Regions from separate parts of the Arthrobacter sp. OAP107 genome, predicted to be linked through region 1. Evidence: riboswitches for the same ligand, from Rfam matches in the RefSeq annotation. Region 1 holds a riboswitch; each other region holds the start of a gene.
What was found. Region 1 has a riboswitch for cyclic di-AMP ahead of ABIE00_RS22590 (NlpC/P60 family protein). Riboswitches for the same ligand answer to the same signal wherever they lie in the genome.
Positions count from the first base shown of each region.

Region 2: linked by a shared signal. The riboswitch ahead of ABIE00_RS24045 (LysM peptidoglycan-binding domain-containing protein) and the one ahead of ABIE00_RS22590 (NlpC/P60 family protein) in region 1 are both predicted to bind cyclic di-AMP.
Region 3: linked by a shared signal. The riboswitch ahead of ABIE00_RS19990 (aggregation-promoting factor C-terminal-like domain-containing protein) and the one ahead of ABIE00_RS22590 (NlpC/P60 family protein) in region 1 are both predicted to bind cyclic di-AMP.

Region 1 covers NZ_JBEPOK010000001.1:4,918,217-4,924,289, forward strand. The annotation lists gene ABIE00_RS22570 (hypothetical protein) at 1-146, shown strand, start outside; gene ABIE00_RS22575 (alpha/beta hydrolase) at 172-993, opposite strand; gene ABIE00_RS22580 (GTP pyrophosphokinase) at 1,198-2,304, shown strand; gene ABIE00_RS22585 (SulP family inorganic anion transporter) at 2,311-3,813, shown strand; cyclic di-AMP (ydaO/yuaA leader) riboswitch at 3,994-4,159, shown strand; gene ABIE00_RS22590 (NlpC/P60 family protein) at 4,163-4,876, shown strand; gene ABIE00_RS22595 (GGDEF domain-containing protein) at 5,104-6,073, opposite strand, start outside.
Region 2 covers NZ_JBEPOK010000001.1:5,232,020-5,238,092, forward strand. The annotation lists gene ABIE00_RS24030 (Re/Si-specific NAD(P)(+) transhydrogenase subunit alpha) at 1-848, shown strand, start outside; gene ABIE00_RS24035 (NAD(P) transhydrogenase subunit alpha part 2) at 848-1,198, shown strand; gene ABIE00_RS24040 (NAD(P)(+) transhydrogenase (Re/Si-specific) subunit beta) at 1,195-2,568, shown strand; cyclic di-AMP (ydaO/yuaA leader) riboswitch at 2,727-2,886, shown strand; gene ABIE00_RS24045 (LysM peptidoglycan-binding domain-containing protein) at 2,892-3,863, shown strand; gene ABIE00_RS24050 (YybH family protein) at 4,102-4,527, shown strand; gene ABIE00_RS24055 (purine-cytosine permease family protein) at 4,524-6,068, shown strand.
Region 3 covers NZ_JBEPOK010000001.1:4,357,811-4,363,883, forward strand. The annotation lists gene ABIE00_RS19970 (winged helix-turn-helix domain-containing protein) at 1-809, opposite strand, end outside; gene ABIE00_RS19975 (hypothetical protein) at 1,511-2,011, opposite strand; gene ABIE00_RS19980 (response regulator transcription factor) at 2,286-3,026, shown strand; gene ABIE00_RS19985 (sensor histidine kinase) at 3,030-4,661, shown strand; cyclic di-AMP (ydaO/yuaA leader) riboswitch at 4,766-4,920, shown strand; gene ABIE00_RS19990 (aggregation-promoting factor C-terminal-like domain-containing protein) at 4,926-5,735, shown strand; partial or broken gene ABIE00_RS19995 (glycosyltransferase family 2 protein) at 5,983-6,073, shown strand, end outside.

The DNA of each region.
Region 1 (6,073 bases):
CGCCGGACGGACTAGTGACCCTGATCGGCATGGATTCCCAGCAGATCCAGGTCCGGGAGGCGTGGTTCGGCAAGGGGCAGCAGGCCATCGATGCCATCCTGGACAGGGCGGGGGAGGAACGGTGCTTCACCCCGCCCGAGACCTAAAGTTCCCCGGCCAACGCCGAAGGGCCTAGAGCTGCAGCAGCTCCTGCACCAGCTCGCGGCACTTCCGGTACGACGGGGTCTTCGGGTCGATCAGCGAGAAGTGGTCGCCTGGGACCTTGACCACCTGGACCGGCGCCCCCGCGGCGCGGGCAGCGGTGGCATAGGCCTCGGACTGGCTGACGGGCACGGTGTCGTCGTCGAGCCCGTGGACCGCGTAGACCGGGATGGTGAGCGGCACCGCGCTCATCGGGTCTGCGTACTTATGCCGCTTCGGGTACCTTTCGGCGGAGCCGCCCAGGAAGTTGCTGACGGCGCCGTTGCTGAGATCGGCCCACTCGGCCTGCGCGAGGTTGAGCAGACCGGACTGGCTGACCACTCCGGTCAGGTGGACGGCCTCACCGTTGAGGTTCCGGGCGACCTGCCGGTCGGCGTCGGCCGCGCCGAGTCCCGCAAGCCGGTCCCGGCCAGCCGCCCAGACGGCCAGGTGCCCGCCGGCAGAATGGCCCAGCGCCACCACCCGGTTCAGGTCGAGGTCATGCTCGCCGGCCACCTCGCGCAGCTTGTCGATCCCGGCAAGGATGTCTTCGAACGTCCGCGGCCAGCCGCCGCCATTGCCCGCCCGGCGGTATTCCAGGTTCCAGGCCACGATGCCATGCGCCGCGAGGTCCTTCGCCAGGGGTTCGCCCAGCTCGGCACCGTACTGCGAACGCCAGTAGCCGCCGTGGATCACCACTACGATGCCGCGCGGGGATGGCCGCCTGCCGTTGCGGGCGGCAGGTGTCTCCGGCAGGAAGAGCTCGCCCCACTGGCTGGGGTGGTCACCGTAGTGGTACTTCTGCCGCTTCACTGCATCCTCCTAGGATCCTTCGAACGGGGCGCCGGGCCCCTCCTTGCCGCCGCCCGCACACCCGGGGTCCGGGCCTGCAGGGCACGACGGCGCACAACAGCCATGTGCCGAGCCTACATGGACGCCGCTTCTCTGGGGCAGAAGGGGCTGCAGTGGCAGGGGTGTCACCGGTGCGCTGTCGCACCGCCTTGATAGTTTGGACCCATGGCAAGCAACTGGGATCGCCTGGACGTCACTCAGCGCGACTCCGTGCAGGAAAGCGTGGAACTCTACGAGCGCGTCCGGCCTGCCCTGAAACTTGTCACGCGGGAAGTCCTGCAGATCCTGCGGACCATGCTCAAGGACACCGAGGTCACGCCGCTGTTCGTCACCGGCCGGACCAAGTCGGTGGATTCCTTCCGGGAGAAGATCTCCCGGACCGAGGAGCCGCTGGAACCGGGCGGCCCGCGGCTCCTGAAGTTCCCGGACCCCTTCCGGACCCTGAACGACATGGTGGGCGTGCGCGTCATCACCAAGCTGCCGGCGGAGAACGCCCTGGTGGCCAATCTGATCAAGCGTCAGCGGCACCTCTTCGACTGCCGCGGGGACCGCGAAAAGGACATCGGCTCCATCGAATCCGGCACCTACGGCTACTCCAGCCGGCACCTGATCCTTCGCACCATCCAGAACGACGTGGTGAAGAACTACCAGCAGGTTTTCAACCCTGAGGTACCGCCCAACGGCAGCTACTTCTTTGAATGCCAGATCCGCACCGTCTTCGCCCACGCCTGGAGCGAGATCGAGCACGACATCCGGTTCAAGGCCGAGGACCCGCGGGCCTGGACGCCCCATTTCGACCGCCAGTTCACGGCCACCGCGGCAATGCTGGAGACCGTGGAGAGCGCCTTCGCGGACCTGCATGAGCGGTACGAGGAGGTCCGCAGCTACTGGGACGTGGACGGCGAGGGCGCGGCGCAGCTCACTCCCAACCGGATCCGCGACGTCTGGCGCACCCTGCTCCCGCACGTAGACCGTAAAGTAGATGATGACTGGGGATGGGCGGCTGAACTCCTGGCGGCCCACGGACTCAAGCAGACCGTGCAGCTTGCCGGCCTGCTCAGCGCCAACCGGATCACCGAGGTCCGCAGGGCCCTGGACCACCGCTACTCCCCCGGCCCGGACCGCCTCCTGGATGACCTCCTGCTGTGGCAGTACGGCACCAAACACATCGACCTCACCGCCGAGGCGCCCGACGCCGTTCCCCACCCGCGGCGCGACAGCCTCCTGCGGCGGCTGAAGCAGATCGAGCGCTACCGCCAGACCAAGAAATAGAGTTCCATGAAGCCCGAACAGCTCCAGTCCGTCCGGGCCACGCTCCGTTCCCCGCGGCGCCTCAAGACCGAGGCCCTCGCCGGACTGGTGGTGGCCCTTGCCCTCATTCCGGAAGCCATCGCGTTCTCCGTGATCGCCGGCGTGGATCCCCGGATCGGGCTGTTCGCCTCGTTCACCATGGCCGTCACCATCTCCTTCGTGGGCGGCCGGCCGGCGATGATCTCGGCCGCAACGGGCGCCGTCGCCCTGGTGATCGCGCCGCTGATGCGCAGCCATGGACTGGACCACCTGATCGCCGCGGTGATCCTCGCCGGGGTGTTCCAGATCCTGCTCGCCGTCCTGGGCGTCACCCGGCTCATGCGCTTCATCCCGCGTTCGGTGATGGTGGGCTTCGTGAACGCCCTGGCCATCCTCGTGTTCATGGCCCAGCTGCCGGAACTGCTCGGGGTTCCCTGGCCCGTGTATCCGCTGGTCGCCGCGGGCCTCCTGATCGTCGTCGGCTTCCGCCGGATTACGACGGCGGTGCCGTCGCCTTTGGTGGCCATCGTCCTCCTGACGGTCTTCGCCGTGGTGGCCGGCGTTGACGTTCCCACCGTCCAGGACAAGGGCCAGCTGCCGGAAAGCCTGCCGACGCTGTTTATCCCGAATGTGCCCCTGACGTGGGAAACCTTCCAGACCATCGCCCCGTTCTCGCTGTCCATGGCGCTGGTGGGCCTGTTGGAATCACTAATGACCTCCAAGCTCGTGGACGACATCACCGATACCCGCTCCAACAAGACCCGCGAATCCTGGGGCCAGGGCGTGGCCAACATCGTCACGGGGTTTCTGGGCGGCATGGGCGGCTGCGCGGTGATCGGGCAGACCATGATCAACGTCAAGGGTTCCGGCGCCCGGAGCCGGGTGTCGACGTTCCTCGCCGGGGCGTTCCTGCTGGTCCTGGTGGTTACCCTGGGCGACATCGTGGGCCTCATCCCCATGGCGGCACTGGTGGCTGTGATGATCTTCGTCTCGGCCATCACCTTCGACTGGCACTCCGTTGCACCGGCAACGCTGAGGCGGATGCCCAAATCGGAAACCGCAGTCATGCTCATCACGGTGGGCACGGTGGTGGTCACTCACAACCTGGCGATCGGCGTCGGCGTCGGGGTGCTGGCAGCGATGGCGATGTTCGCCCGCCGGGTGGCCCATTTCGCCACCGTGGAGCGGACGGAGGTGGAGCTCAACGGCCGGACGGTGGCCACCTACACGGTGGACGGCGAACTGTTCTTCGCCTCCTCCAACGACCTCTACACTCAGTTCGACTACGCCCGCGACGCCGAGCCGGACATCCACAGCGTGGTCATCGACCTGCACGCCTCCCACCTGTGGGATGCCTCCACCATCGCTGCGCTGGACTCCGTCACTGAGAAGTACCGGAGGCACGGCCGCGAGGTGGAACTGATCGGCCTTAACTCGGCCAGCATCCAAATGCGGGAACGGCTCGCCGGAAAGCTCAACGCCGCAGAGTGAGGTTCGCCACACTAATTACACCCTGAACCCATATCTGACGCGGGCGAACGCGACGTGAACGACACGGCCCCGTTACCTTAATGTGACATTGCCTGGAGCCTCCCGTACGGTGGAAAACGTGCCTTTTTCATCGAGGAGGCACTCCCGCGCTGATTGCCTAACTCTGCCGCAGCCCGAGGAACCAACCGCTGACCCATGTCCGGCAGAGACGGGGAAACCACTTTTTGGCCCGCTTGAAGCGGGCCTTGGGGTGAAGCCGCACAGCTCCTGACCACGCTCAGGACCGCGGCCGGGTGCCTCCCATCCGAATCCGACAGCTCACCTCGCAGGCATCGGGAGAGGCTTCTTCATGTCGTTCCGCTTTATTTCTGGCCGCCGTGCTGCGGCCATCCTTGCAGCATCCGGCCTGGCCTTCACCGGCAGCGTCGCGGCCAATGCCGCCAACGCTCCGGCCCAGCAGGCCCAGGCTCCCGCCGGCGTCTTCGCGACGGCAGGCCAGGTTCAGGCTCCGCTGAGCGCCGCCTCCAGCGTCAAGATCGACTTTGAGCGCCCTGCGGTCAAGTCCGCACCCGCTCCGGCGGTGGCAGCACCTGTCGTCGTCGCAAAGCCGGCAGTCAAGAAGGCCGCGGCACCTGCCGCTGTCGCGCCCGCACCGAAGGTCGCCGTCAAGGCTGCGGCTCCCGCGCCCAAGGTCGCCGTGAAGGCCGCGGCTCCCGCGCCGAAGGCGCCGGTCAAGGCTGCTGCAGGCGTCAACGCAGCCATGCTGGCCTCGGCCTACGCCCAGATCGGCATCACACAGGACTGCACCGCCATGGTGGAGAAGGCCCTCGGCGCCGCTGGCATCCACGTGGGTGACCTGGCCCCGATGCAGTTCCTGAGCTACGGCAAGGTGGTTTCCACCCCGCAGCCCGGCGACATGGTGGTCCAGTCCGGCCACGTGGCGATCTACGCCGGCGGCGGCAAGGTCATCAGCGGCGGCATGAACGGCATCAATGCCACCATGGCCCACCCGCTGTCCTGGCTCACTGCCACGGGCCCAGTTACGTTCGTGCGCGCGGCCTAGCAGCCGCGCGGCCCGGCAGACCTGAAAACCGCCGTGTTCCGCTGCCTTGGGGGCGGCGGAACACGGCCACCCCAAGGTGCTCCTACCTTTCTACAAGGACTGCGGAACACCATGGCTGTGCCTGATGAAAGACGGCAGTCTCCGGCTGCGAGTCAGGATCACCGGATCCGGATTGTCCCCCATGCATTCCGGATCCGGCGCCTGCTTTTAAGGCGGCAGAACCCGCCTCAACCCCTGACCGTGCGGTTCCGACCCTGCGATTTGGCTTCATACAGGGCGACGTCTGCGGCCGCGATCACCTCGTCGAGGTCGGCGGTTTTCGCATTGTAGGTGGAAATGCCGTAGCTGACGGTCGGCATCCGCAGCAACTCCGGAATATGTTGCGCTGCCAGCCTCCTGCTGATTTCGCCCGCGATGATTTCCGCGCTCTTGGGCCCGGCGCCTGGAAGCAGGAGGATGAACTCCTCACCGCCGTAGCGCCCCGCGACGTCCGTGGACCGCGCCGATGCGCTGCACGCCGCGGCAAACGCCTGCAGGGCCAGGTCCCCCGCCGCATGGCCGAAGGTGTCGTTGACCGACTTGAAGTGGTCGAGGTCGGCGAGGATCAGCGAGCCGCCGCTGTTGGCGGCCCTGCTGCGTTCCAGTTCTTCTGCGGCCGCCTCCAGGAAGGCGCCGCGGTTAAGCAGCCCCGTGAGCCCGTCCTGGGTGGCCACTGTCCGCAGCGCCCGGGTCTGCTGCTCGGTGCTCAACCCCGCCATGCTGAAGGAAACCACCACCAGGAGCACCATGGTGACCATGGTGGTCACCGCGGACCCGAAGTAAGCAGTGAAAACGGGACCGTTAGGCCCCTGGATCAGGAACACCACCAGGCGGCAGGAGTAGAAGAAGGCCACCCCGCCGGCCGCGATGGCCATGGGGATCCGCACCCGGGAGTAGCCGGGTTCAAGCCGCCACAGTTCGTGCGAAGCCAGCCCGATAAGCACGGCCATCGACGCCAGGAAAACAGCACCGCCGGCCCACGTGTTGGATCCCGGGCTGTCGACGCCGGCGGCGGCACCGACGATGACCGGCAGCGCAACGGACAGCCAGAGGTTGTACTTCAGGTTCCGGAGGGACCGCGCCCCGGCCCAGACACCTGCAGCGCCGGACACCAGCAGGAAGTTGCCCAGCGGATTGGCCCAGACCTGCTGCGGCGTG
Region 2 (6,073 bases), 310 kb from region 1:
TCCTCGAAGCCGCCATCCGCCTGCCCCGCTTTTTCCCGCTGTACATGACGGCCGCCGGGACCGTCCCGCCGGCGCGGGTGCTGGTTCTCGGCGTCGGCGTGGCCGGGCTGCAGGCGATCGGAACGGCGAAGCGGCTCGGCGCCCGCGTCTCTGCCAATGACATCCGGCCGTCCTCGGCGGAAGAAGTCACGTCCATGGGCGGCACCTTCATCAAACTGGACCTGGAGACGGCCGAGGCAGCCGGCGGGTACGCCCGCGAACTCAGCGCCGACCGCGGCGCCCTGCAGCGCCAGCTGCTGGCGCCGCATGTCGCCGACGCCGACGTATTGATCACCACCGCGGCCGTCCCCGGCAGGCACGCACCGCTCCTCGTGACCCGTGAAATGGTGCAGGGCATGCGCCCGGGATCGGTCGTCGTCGACCTCGCCGCGGAGTCAGGCGGCAACGTCGAGGGGTCCGTCCCCGGCCGGGACATCCACGTCCCCACCGCCGACGGCAAGGGGACCGTCGCCGTCGTCGGCCTCAAGGACGCGCCGTCCGCCATGCCCACGGACGCCTCCCGGCTCTACGCAAAGAACGTTGCGAACCTGCTGGCCCTGATGACCAGGGACGGGACGGTACTCCCGGACTTCGACGACGACGTGATAGCGGGTGCCTGCCTGACACACGACGGCGTGGTGCGGCATCCGCCGACGGCCGAGGCTCTCGCCGCACTCGCCGGCGGGCACGCGCCGGGAGATGCATCAGCCGACGCGCCAGGGGACATGGCCGACGGGACAGGCAGCGAACTCGCAGACGAGATGGCGGAAGACCCAGTGACGGCGTCGGAAAACGAAGGGGTGGTCTGATGGACGGCATCAGCCTGCTGACCATCACCGTGCTTGCGGTGTTTGTCGGCTTCGAAGTGGTGTCCAAGGTTTCCAGCACACTGCATACGCCCCTGATGTCCGGCGCCAACGCGATCCACGGGATCATCCTGGTGGGCGCCATCATCGTCGCCGGCCAGGCCACGCACCCCTGGGTCCTCGCGGTGGCGCTGCTCGCCGTCGTTCTTGCCACGGCGAACCTGGTGGGCGGCTTCGTGGTGACCGACCGCATGCTTGAGATGTTCCGCGGCCGCAAACCGGATAAACCAGATAAACCGGCTCGGAATGCGACCCAGAGTGAAACCAAGGAGAACACGGAGGCCACGCGGTGACCCTCCTCGACCCCAACGTCACTGCCCTGCTCTACCTCGCGGCCGCTGTCTTCTTCATCCTGGCCCTGAAGGGCCTGAACTCGCCGCGTACGGCCCGCCGCGGCAACCTGATCGGCGCCTTCGGTGCGCTGGTCGCCGTCGTGACCGTCTTTTTCTCGACCCGGCTGGACAACGTCCCCCTGATCCTGGGTGCCATCGTCGTCGGTTCCGGTGTGGCCGCCCCCGTGGCCAGGCGCGTCAAGATGACCCAGATGCCGCAGCTCGTCGCCCTCTTCAACGGTGTGGGCGGCGGCGCCGCCGCGCTCGTGGCGCTGCTGGAACTGCCGCATGCCGAGGACGCCTGGGTGCGCGTCGCAGTCGTCTTCACCCTGCTGGTGGGCGCGGTCTCCTTCGCCGGCTCAGCCGTGACGTTCGCGAAGCTGCAGGAGCTCATGACCACCCGCCCCGTGGTGTTCCCCGGGCTGCCGGTGCTCATGGGGGCGGTGCTGCTCGCCGCGGTTGGTGCCGCAGTCGCCGTCGTGACGGGAGGGTCGCTCGTCCTGGCGTTGCTGCTCCTGCTGCTGGGCCTGGTGGCAGGCGTGCTGCTGGTGCTGCCGGTGGGCGGCGCCGATGTGCCGATCGTCATCTCGCTGCTCAACGCGTTCACCGGCCTGGCCGTTGCCGCGTCCGGTCTGGTGCTGGGAAACGTGCTCCTGGTGGTGGCCGGTACGCTGGTGGGCGCGTCGGGCACCATCCTCACCCGGGCGATGGCCGCGGCCATGGGCCGCAGCGTAGCCGGCATCCTGTTCGGCGCCTTCCGGGGAGGTTCGACGGCGGGATCCACCGCGGTGAGCGACCGTCCGGTCCGCTCGTCGAGCGCGGAGGACGTGGCGGTGCTGCTGGGCTATGCTCAGCGCGTCATCATCGTTCCCGGCTACGGGCTGGCCGTAGCCCAGGGTCAGCACACCGCGGCAGAGCTGGCACTGGCCCTGGAATCCCGGGGAATCCGCGTGGACTTCGCCATCCATCCCGTGGCGGGCCGCATGCCCGGGCACATGAACGTGCTCCTCGCCGAGGCCAATGTGCCCTACGAATCACTCAAGGAAATGGGCGAGATCAACTCCGAATTCCGCACCGCCGACGTCGCGCTGGTGGTGGGCGCGAACGATGTGGTGAACCCCGCCGCGAAGACCACCGCGGGCTCGCCGATCTACGGGATGCCGATCCTCGAGGTGGCGGATGCGCGCCAGGTGGTGTTCCTCAAGCGCTCCATGCGGCCGGGGTTCGCCGGGATCGAGAACGACCTGATGTTCGAGCCGCAGACCACGCTGCTGTTTGGCGACGCCAAGGAATCCCTGACAAAGGTGCTGAGTGCGGTGAAGGCCCTGTAGGGTGTTGGCAGCTGCACCCATGCCAAGCTCTTCCATGTTCCCGCCGTTACCCAAATGTGACTTTTGGTGCGGATGTGCGATAGCCTCGGCCGGTGCCCTGGTTCCGCTCAGGGCATTCCCGGGCAGAATGCCGAGCCCTGCCGCTGACCGGGATCCGTTCGCTATGACAGCTGGCAGGGACGGGGGAACCACGTTAGTACCGGCCTTGCGCATCAAGGCCTAGGGGTTAAGTCCAGACGCACCGCCTAAGCAGCGGGCAGGACCGGGTGACTCCCACCCGAACCCGACAGCTAACCCCGCAGGCATGGGAGAGGCACATCACCATGTCACGTAAGTCCACGCCCGCGCGCCATCGCGCCACCCCAACCACGTCCGTCGCCCTGCAGGGCCTGCAATTTTCCCTCAGGTCCAATGCCGCCTCAGTCGCCAAGCCGGCGGCCGCCGCCGCCGTCGCTTCCGGTCTCCTCTTCGGAGCCGGGGCACCCGCCCACGCAGGCGCCTACGCGCCCGAGACTCCGGCGGGCGGTGCAGCCCAGTCCGCCACGGCCCCGGCCGCTGCCGCCGTGCAGTCAGTCGCCGGCCAGGCGCTCGCCGCTCCGGCCCAGGCCGCGCCGGCAGTCCCTGCCCCGGCAGACGCCGGATCTGCTGTGGCCGGAGCATCGCACACAGTAGTGCCCGGCGATACCCTCGGGGCCATCGCGGCACGCCACGGCGTCAACCTCGATGCGCTGCTCGCAGAGAACGGCCTGTCACTGGCGTCGATTATTTATCCCGGCAACCAGATCCTCATCCCGGGGCCGGGCGCAGCTGCAGCCCCCGCGGTACCTGCCGCTCCGGCAGCTCCCGCAGTACCCGAAGTTCCGGCCGCACCTGCCGTTCCGGCCGCACCGGCAGCCCCGGCCGTCCCCGAGCCCGCCGGCATGGGAATCTACAACGCCTCCGCGTCGATAACCCCGGCAGCATCGACCGCCCCCGCCGCCAGCGGCGTGGGCGGAGCCATTGTGGCCTCGGCCCGGGCACAGCTCGGTGCGACCCAGGACTGCACCGTCCTGGTGGAACAGGCCCTGCGGTCCGTCGGCAAGTCCGTCGGCGACCTTGCGCCCGCGCAGTTCTACCAGTACGGCACTCCGGTTTCGGCACCGCAGCCCGGCGACCTGATGATCAGCGGCGGACACGTCGGTGTCTACATCGGCGGAGGGCAGGCCATCAGCAGCGGCATGAACGGTGTCAACGAAACCATCGTGCACCCGGCCTGGTGGCTCACCGGCTCAACTTACGTGCGGGTGAACGCCTAAGCGGCGCGTGGACGCCTAACAGGCGAAACGGTTCATACAGCAGCGGCGGGTGCATCGGCACCCGCCGCTGCGGCGTTTATTTGCCAGCCGATCGCCGAGGAGCACGCAACAAAAGTCACCCTCAAGCAACAAATGTTGACCAGAGGATACCTAGTCGGGTTAACTGGCAGCCTGACCGGATGTGAGCTGGAACACGTCGCGGCTGAAACTTTGCAAGCAACGCCGAGAGTGAGTTCCCGTGGACCTGATCACCACCGCCATGACCACCGCCGAGGTTGAGGCAGCAGCGAAGAGGCTGATGACCGCCTTCGCGGCCACCGATACAGACGGCTACTTCGACTGTTTCGCGCCTGATGCGACTTTCATCTTCCATTCTGAACCGAACCGCCTCAGCTCGCGCGGGGAATACCGCGACCTGTGGCAGAACTGGGTGGAGGACGGCTGGCGGGTTGCAGGATGCGCCAGCTCCAACGCGCACATTCGGATCGCCGGCGACAGTGCCGTGTTCAGCCACGATGTCGAAACCGTCATCGACGTTGCCGGCACCAAAGAGACCCTCCACGAGAGGGAGACCATCATTTTCACGAGGGCGAAGTCAGGCAGCGTGCTCGCCGTTCACGAGCATCTTTCTCCGGCGCCTGCCAGCCAGAAGGCAATCTCATGACCAATGATTCCAAAGCCCCTGCAGTGACCGAAGTCGAAAAGCACGGCATCGAACCGATTCCCGCCGCCGACAGGACGGCGAAACCGCTTGACCTCTTCCGGCTGGTGTTTGGCGGTGCAAACACGTTCGCCACGGTGGTCCTGGGATCCTTTCCCATTCTCTTTGGGCTGTCCTTCAAGGACGCACTGCTGGCCACGGTCCTGGGCGTCGTCGTCGGCGGCCTGATACTTTGCCCGATGGCTGTCTTCGGCCCGACCAATGGGATGAACAATGCCGTCTCGTCCTCCGGGCACCTGGGCGTGCACGGCCGTGTCGTGGGGTCCTTCCTGTCACTCCTGACGGCGTTCGCATTCTTCTCCATCTCCGTGTGGAGCTCAGGGGACGCGCTGGTAGGCGGTGCGAGCCGCCTGGTGGGTCTGCCCCAAAATGCCGTGACGCTAAGCCTCGCCTATGGCGTCTTCGCTGTCCTGATCCTGACCGTGTGCATCTACGGGTTCCGTTTCATGCTCTGGGTCAACAAGATCGCAGTGGTCGCCGCGTCCCTGCTCTTCCTGCTTGGCATCTTTGCATTCGCGGGTTCGTTCGACGCTTCCTACGCCGGAACGTTCGGACAGGCGGCGGATGCTGCCACCAATGCGCTGTTCTGGCCGTCCTTCATAGGATCGGCACTGATCGTCATGTCCAACCCGATCTCCTTCGGCGCCTTCCTGGGCGACTGGTCCCGATACATCCCGGCTGAAACGCCAAAGCGAAAGGTCATGGCTGCCGCTTTTCTCGCCCAGGTAGCCACTCTGGTGCCGTTTGGCTTCGGGCTGGTCACCGCGACCATCATTGCCTCGGAGGCGCCGTCGTTCTTTGAAAACTCTGATTACGTGGGCCTCCTGGCCGTTTCCCCTGCCTGGTATTTCCTGCCGGTATGCCTCATTGCCCTGGTGGGCGGAATGTCCACCGGCACCACCGCGCTCTACGGAACGGGCCTCGACTTCTCCAGCGTCTTTCCCAGGTTCTCCCGCGTCCAGGCCACCCTGTTCATCGGGTCCATCGCGATCGTCTTCATCTTTGTGGGCCGCTTCGCCTTCAACATTGTGCAGAGCATCTCCACCTTCGCGGTGCTCATCATCACCTGTACTGCTCCGTGGATGATCATGATGATGATCGGGTACGTGACGCGGCGGGGATGGTACGACGCCGACTCCCTCCAGGTCTTTAACCGCCGCCAGGTGGGCGGCCGGTACTGGTTCAACCGCGGGTGGAACTGGCGCGCCATGGGCGTCTGGATCTTCTCTGCGGTCATGGGAATCATGTTCGTGAACGTTCCGAACCAGTTCGTCGGTGCTCTCGGCAATCTCGCCGCTGGAGTGGACCTGAGTATCCCCGTTTCGATCGGCCTGGCGGCAGTTCTCTACCCCGCGGTGCTGTGGCTCTTCCCAGAACCGGCGGACGCGTTCGGCCCGGCCGGACCAAGGTTCGTCAGGGCGGCCGCCCCGAAGAACATCCCCATTGTGGACGAAAAGAAGGATCTGGAACCCGTGTTGTCCTGACCCAC
Region 3 (6,073 bases), 560 kb from region 1:
CCGCGGACCGTACGCACGGTGTTGGCGAGGCGGCCGAGCTTGGAGCGCAGGCGGCGGATGTGGACGTCGATGGTGCGCTCGTTCGGCACTTCTTCGGCGTTGCGCCACAGGCCCTCGAGCAGTTCGTCGCGGCCCACGGTACGGGTGCCGTTCTCCACGAGGTAGTTGAGGAGTTCGAATTCCTTGAAGGTCAGGTTCAGGGACTCGCCGTCGAGGTGTACCTCGCGGCGGGCGAGGTCGATCAGGACACCGGAGGGACGCGGGTCCTGGGCCGGCTGGACACGGGCAGTCTCTGTGCGCTGACGGGCATTGACGGTGGGATCGCCAAAGGTGGAACGGACGACGTCGAGCGCGGAACCGGGGGCGCTGGCCGGAGCCACAGCGACGGCGGCGTAGCTCTCGGCGCCGGTCACCAGCGACTGGGCGTAGGCCCGGATCTCCTGGGCAAGCTTGGCGATCGAGGTGCCGGCGGCGGCCGCGGTTTCCTCGTCAATGCCCATGTACAGGACGAATCCGCGGGCGACGTTATCGTTCGGCACGGGGCGGACAGGCGCGGTGGCAGCCGGGGCCACGAAAGGGGTGGGCGCGGTAAGCGGCGCGGCTTCCTCGGCCTGCACGGCGCGCAGCTGGCCGTAGGAGTTCGGGTTGTAGCCCTGCGGCGCGTAACCGGGTGCGGCGGGAATGCTGTTGGCCTGGCCTCCGGGAGCGAAAGCGGGGCGGGCGCCGAATCCCTGGCGCAGGCCCTGCGCCTGACCTGCCTTGTTGGCGTTACGGACTGAGATGTGGACGTATCCGGATGCAACTGACATGAATGCTTACCTCAATGTGAATGGCCGTCATCGCGGCTCGAATGCTTGGGTCCCCGCAATGATTCTGGGGAGGGGCGCCCTACGCTGGGCTGGGGGCGAATGCCTAAAAACTTCGTGGGGTGGTGAAAGTTAGGCGTGCATTCGACAACAGCGCATGTCGGCAGCAGCGGGTGTGCTGGACCAATATTCTGCGGCTGCAGGTGCTGTTGAGTTCTTGTTCACATTTGAAAGTGTGCAACGTAACAATGAAAACTTGCAAGTAACAATGGACGGAACTGTCCGCATGCTGAGACAAACGGCGTGTTTGTGTGATAAATCACAGTTTTGCCAGCGGCCGATTTTTTGATTCTTTTTTCCGAACGGACGGTCGGAAAGCCGCTTCTACAGAATCTTCTTCGATTTCCCAGTGAATACGCGCTGAATATTCAATGACATCTGAAATGCCGGAAACCGGCAGCCGCGATACGCCGATTGTCCAGCTATGACGCAATCCGGAGCGGGAATTTTCGGCCCCAGCGCGGGTTGGCGCTCCGGTCAAATCAGATGAACGACGGCGGCAGCGCCCGTTCAGCCTGGGCGCTGCGCCTTCCCGTATCAATCACACCGGCTGGCAATCAGCTGGTCTGGCCCGTGCCGCTGGTTCCGCCCGGCTGCGTGCCTCCGGTGGATCCGGCAGTGCCGCTCGCCAGGTCGCCGGCCGCTCACTGCTGGCGCCTCTGCAGCAGGTTGCCCACCACTGTGGCATCGCTGAGCGTGTAGGTGCGCGTGAAACTGTCGACACTCTTCACCGTGACCGAACCGGAGGAAACGCCGGAGACGGTGCCGATCTGCGCCACCTTGGTGACGTACTCCCCGTTCTCCTCGAGGACGTACTCCGAATGGACCGCCGCAGAAACACCGCTGCCCATGCCGCCGAGGCCGTTGGGCGCGAAGTCGCCTCCCTGGCCGGGCACGGTTCCGCTGCCCGGCGCCTGCATGCCGCCCGGACCTCCCATCGACCCGCCATCCTGTGGCAGGCCACCCTGGGCACTGCCCTGGCTCAACCCGCCCTGCGTTCCACCCTGCGCCAAGCCGCCCTGGGCACCGGCGGCCGTTCCGCCGGCAGCGGCAGCGTTGCTGCCCAGGCCGTACACCGCGGCTCCTGCGCCAGCGGCCAGCACTGTGGCAGCACGGCCACGACCAGCCCGCGCTTCATGGTCCACGGCTTGCCGTTGGCCGCCGGTCCGCGGGCTTTTCCGGCCGACGGCGGCACTCCCCAGCCTTCGCCGCCGGCCGGCGGCGGTCCTGCCCACTCGGCACCGAAGCCGCCGTCGGCCGGGGCCTGGCCGCTGCCGACGCCGCCTGTGCGGCGCAGGAGCCATGGCTGTGGCCTGAAGAATGCCTACACGGCGCCTTTCAGCTCGCTAGGCTGGGATTCACAGCCGGCGCACAGGGTTGCCAAAGCGGCGGCTAAACACCAGGACGGAGAGTTGTCACATGGCCACTTCGCACTCCATGACCAACAACCTTCCCCAGCTGACCCACCCGGACGGATCCCCCATCCGTGCCCTCGTGGTCGACGACGAGCCGAGCCTCTCGGAACTCATGAGCATGGGCCTGCGCATGGCCGGCTGGTCGGTCGCCGTCGCTGCCGACGGCCCCGAGGCCGTGAAACTCGCCAAGGAGTTCCGCCCGGACGTGCTGGTGCTTGACGTGATGCTTCCCGGATTCGACGGCGTCGAGCTCCTCGGCAGGATCCGCGCCTTCGCGCCGGAGGTCCCGGCCCTGTTCCTCACCGCCAAGGACGCGGTGCAGGACCGCATCCTGGGCCTCGCCGCGGGCGGCGACGACTACGTCACCAAGCCGTTCAGCATGGAGGAAGTCCTGCTGCGCCTGCACCGGCTGGTCCAGCGCTCCGGCGTGGCCGCCATGGATTCCGCCGAGCTCGTTGTGGGCGACCTCGTCCTGAACCTCGACACGCGCGAAGTCACCCGCGCCGGCGACGAACTGCAGCTGACCGCCACCCAGTTCGAGCTGCTGCGCTACCTCATGGAGAACCCCAAGCGTGTGGTCAGCAAGGCCCAGATCCTAGACCGGGTGTGGAACTACGACTTCGGCGGCCAGGCCAACATCGTGGAGCTGTACATCTCCTATCTGCGCAAGAAAGTGGATGCCGTGCACCCGCCGATGATCCACACGGTCCGCGGCGCGGGTTACGTCATCAAGCCGGCAGAGTAGGCCGTGGCAAACCTTTCCGGTGCAGTCCGTACCCAGCGCCGAAGCTGGCTGAAGCCCGGTACCTGGCACCTGCGCACCCGTCTGGTCCTCGTCGCCATGGCGCTTCTGGTGGCCATTTGCGCTGCTATCGGCCTCTTCAGCTACGCCTCAATGGACTCCTTCCTGACCCGTCAGCTCGACGATCAACTCACCGGAGCCGCTGACAGGGCCCGGGACTTTGGCCGCCCACCGCTCGGTTCCGCGGGCAACAGGCCCGACCCCCTCGAAGGCCGGGGCCAGCGGGTGGGCACCCTCGTGGCCAGGATCCAGTCCGGGCAGGTCAGCGCCGGCTTCCTGGCATCGGATGCCACCCGCAAACCGCTCTCGGCCGCCGACAACCAGACCCTCCTGGAGCTCCGCCGCGACGGCATCCCCGTCGACCGCACCCTGTCCACCGGGGCCTACCGTCTTGTTGCCGCCCAGACGCCCTATGGCGACGTCATGGTGACCGGGCTTCCCGTGGCCGAGAAGCAGAGCACCCTGACGTCGCTGGTCTGGACCATCACCATCGTCTCGCTGGGCGGACTCGTGCTGATCGGTCTGGCCGGGACGGTGCTCATCCGCCGCACCATGAAGCCGCTGGAGCAGCTCTCCGAGGTGGCCACGCAGGTGTCGCGCCTGCCGTTGGATGCCGGCGAGGTGGCACTCGCCGTCCGCGTCCCGCCGTCGAACGCCCATCCCGGAACCGAAGTGGGCAGTGTGGGGCACGCCCTGAACCAGATGCTGGACAACGTCTCCAACGCGCTGGAAGCGCGGCAGGAAAGCGAAATGAAGGTGCGGCAGTTCGTGGCGGACGCCTCGCACGAGCTCCGGACGCCGCTCACGGCCATCCGCGGCTACACCGAGCTGATGCGCATGACGGAAAAGTTCACCCTGGACGGCCAGCGCTCGCTTGCACGCGTGCAGAGCCAGTCGGAGCGCATGACCGCGCTGGTGGAGGATCTCCTGCTGCTCGCCCGGCTCGACGAGGGCCAGCCGCTCAAGCTCAGCGATGTCGACCTCACGCAGCTCGTGATCGAGACGGTCAGCGACGAGAAAGTCATGGCGCCGGACCGGGCGTGGCACCTCGACCTTCCCGAGGAACCGGTGTCCGTCCGGGGCGATGCCTCCCAGCTGCACCAGGTCCTCGTGAACCTGCTCTCCAATGCCCGCAAGCACACCCCGCCCGGCACTACGGTGACGACCGGAGTGATGCGTTCGGCCGACGGCAGCGCTGTGATTACTGTCACGGACGACGGCGCCGGCATCCCGCCCGAATTCGTGGACAAGGTCTTCGCGCGCTTCGCCCGCGCAGACGCCTCACGTGCGACACCGGTTCAGTCACCCCTGGCGCCTGCATCCGCAGCGGCGATGGGCTCCGCCGCCGTGGGAGCAACCGCGGGCACGGCCCTCCATACCGCGGATTCGCGGGGAGAACCAGGGGCTTCGCAGGGAGAACCGGGGGTGGCCTCGGCAGAGGGAACCAGCGGGCTGGGCCTGTCCATCGTGCAGTCAATCGTGGAAGCGCACGGCGGCACGGTGGAGGTCACGTCCCGGCACGGCCGGACGGAATTTGCCGTCCGGCTGCCCGCGCAAGGCGCCGCGCCGACGCCATGACTCCCGTTACCTAAATGTGACTTAATCAAAAGCCTCCTGTACCGTCGATAGCGTGCGGCCGCCACTAGAGCCGCATGTCCGGATTGACGCCCAGCTCTGCCGCTTCCCGGATTCCGCTTAGATCAGGCAGAGGCGGGGGAACCAGAGTCCCGGGCTTTCCGCATCAGCCCTTGGGGTGAAGCCGACACGTGAATTTTCCGTGCGGCCGGATGACCTCATCCGAACCCGACAGCTAACTCCGCAGGTGTTGAGAGGCAATCCACCATGTCTGAATTTAAGACTCAGGCGCGCCCTGAACGCGCCTCCAAGCAGTCCGGCACCAAGATTTCCCGTCACCGCGCCGAGCCTGCCAAGCCTAAGACTGGCCTTGGCCGTTTCGCGGCAGGCCTTCCGTCCTTCGGGCGCCGGGCAGCCGTCCTGACTACTGCCGCCGCCGTACTCATCGGCGTCGGCGCTGCCGGCCACGCGGCCGACCAGGCTACGCCTTCCGCCGCCGAGCCGGCCGCGGCCATCGCTGACGCCGGGCAGACGCTGAGCTTCGACAGAACGCTGATCTCCGCCTTCCCGGCCCCGTCCGCGGCGTCCATCGCACCGCAGTCAGCCACCAAAGCCACCGCCAAGGCTGCCCCCAAGGCCACCAAGGCTGCGGCTCCGAAGGCAGTCACCAAAGCTGCACCGAAGGCCGCTCCGGCTGCCAAGGCCGCGCCCGCCGTCAAGGTGGCCGCCAAGGTCGCTCCCGCGAAGGCCGCTGCGCCTGTTGCCCTGAACGATCCCGCCGGCGCCCAGGCCTACGCGGCCAGCAAGCTGGGCTCCTTCGGCTGGTCCGCAGACCAGATGCAGTGCCTGAAGCGGCTCTGGACCAAGGAATCGGAATGGCGCACGACGGCCACCAACGCGAGCAGCGGCGCCTACGGCATCGTGCAGTCACTGCCCGCCGAGAAGATGGCGACCGCCGGGGCGGACTACCGCACCAACTACCGCACCCAGATCAAGTGGGGCCTGGACTACATCAAGGAGCGCTACGACTCCCCGTGTGGCGCGCTGAACTGGCACCTCGCCCACAACTGGTACTGACCGGTTGCCGCGGCCGGACCGGCTGACGGCGAGCATTTCTGCACCGCTTTAGGGCGCCCGGCTTGAGCGCCAGGGCCCCTGATCCGCCAGGATCCGGGGCCCTTTTGCTGTCCCAGGCTTCCCGCGGCGGAAAAAGAGGTGCAGAAATGCGGCCGCCGCCGTTCGGAAAACGCAACCGAAATACTTCCACAGCCCCTGCACAGCTTCGCCCTAAAACCCTCATAACAGCGGCCGCCACTGTTGGTGCATGACCATCACTGACCAGGACTCCGGAACCCAGCCGCACCCACCGCTGCACCTCCAGCCGCACTCGCCCCATGGAGCCGGCGCGGCCGGAC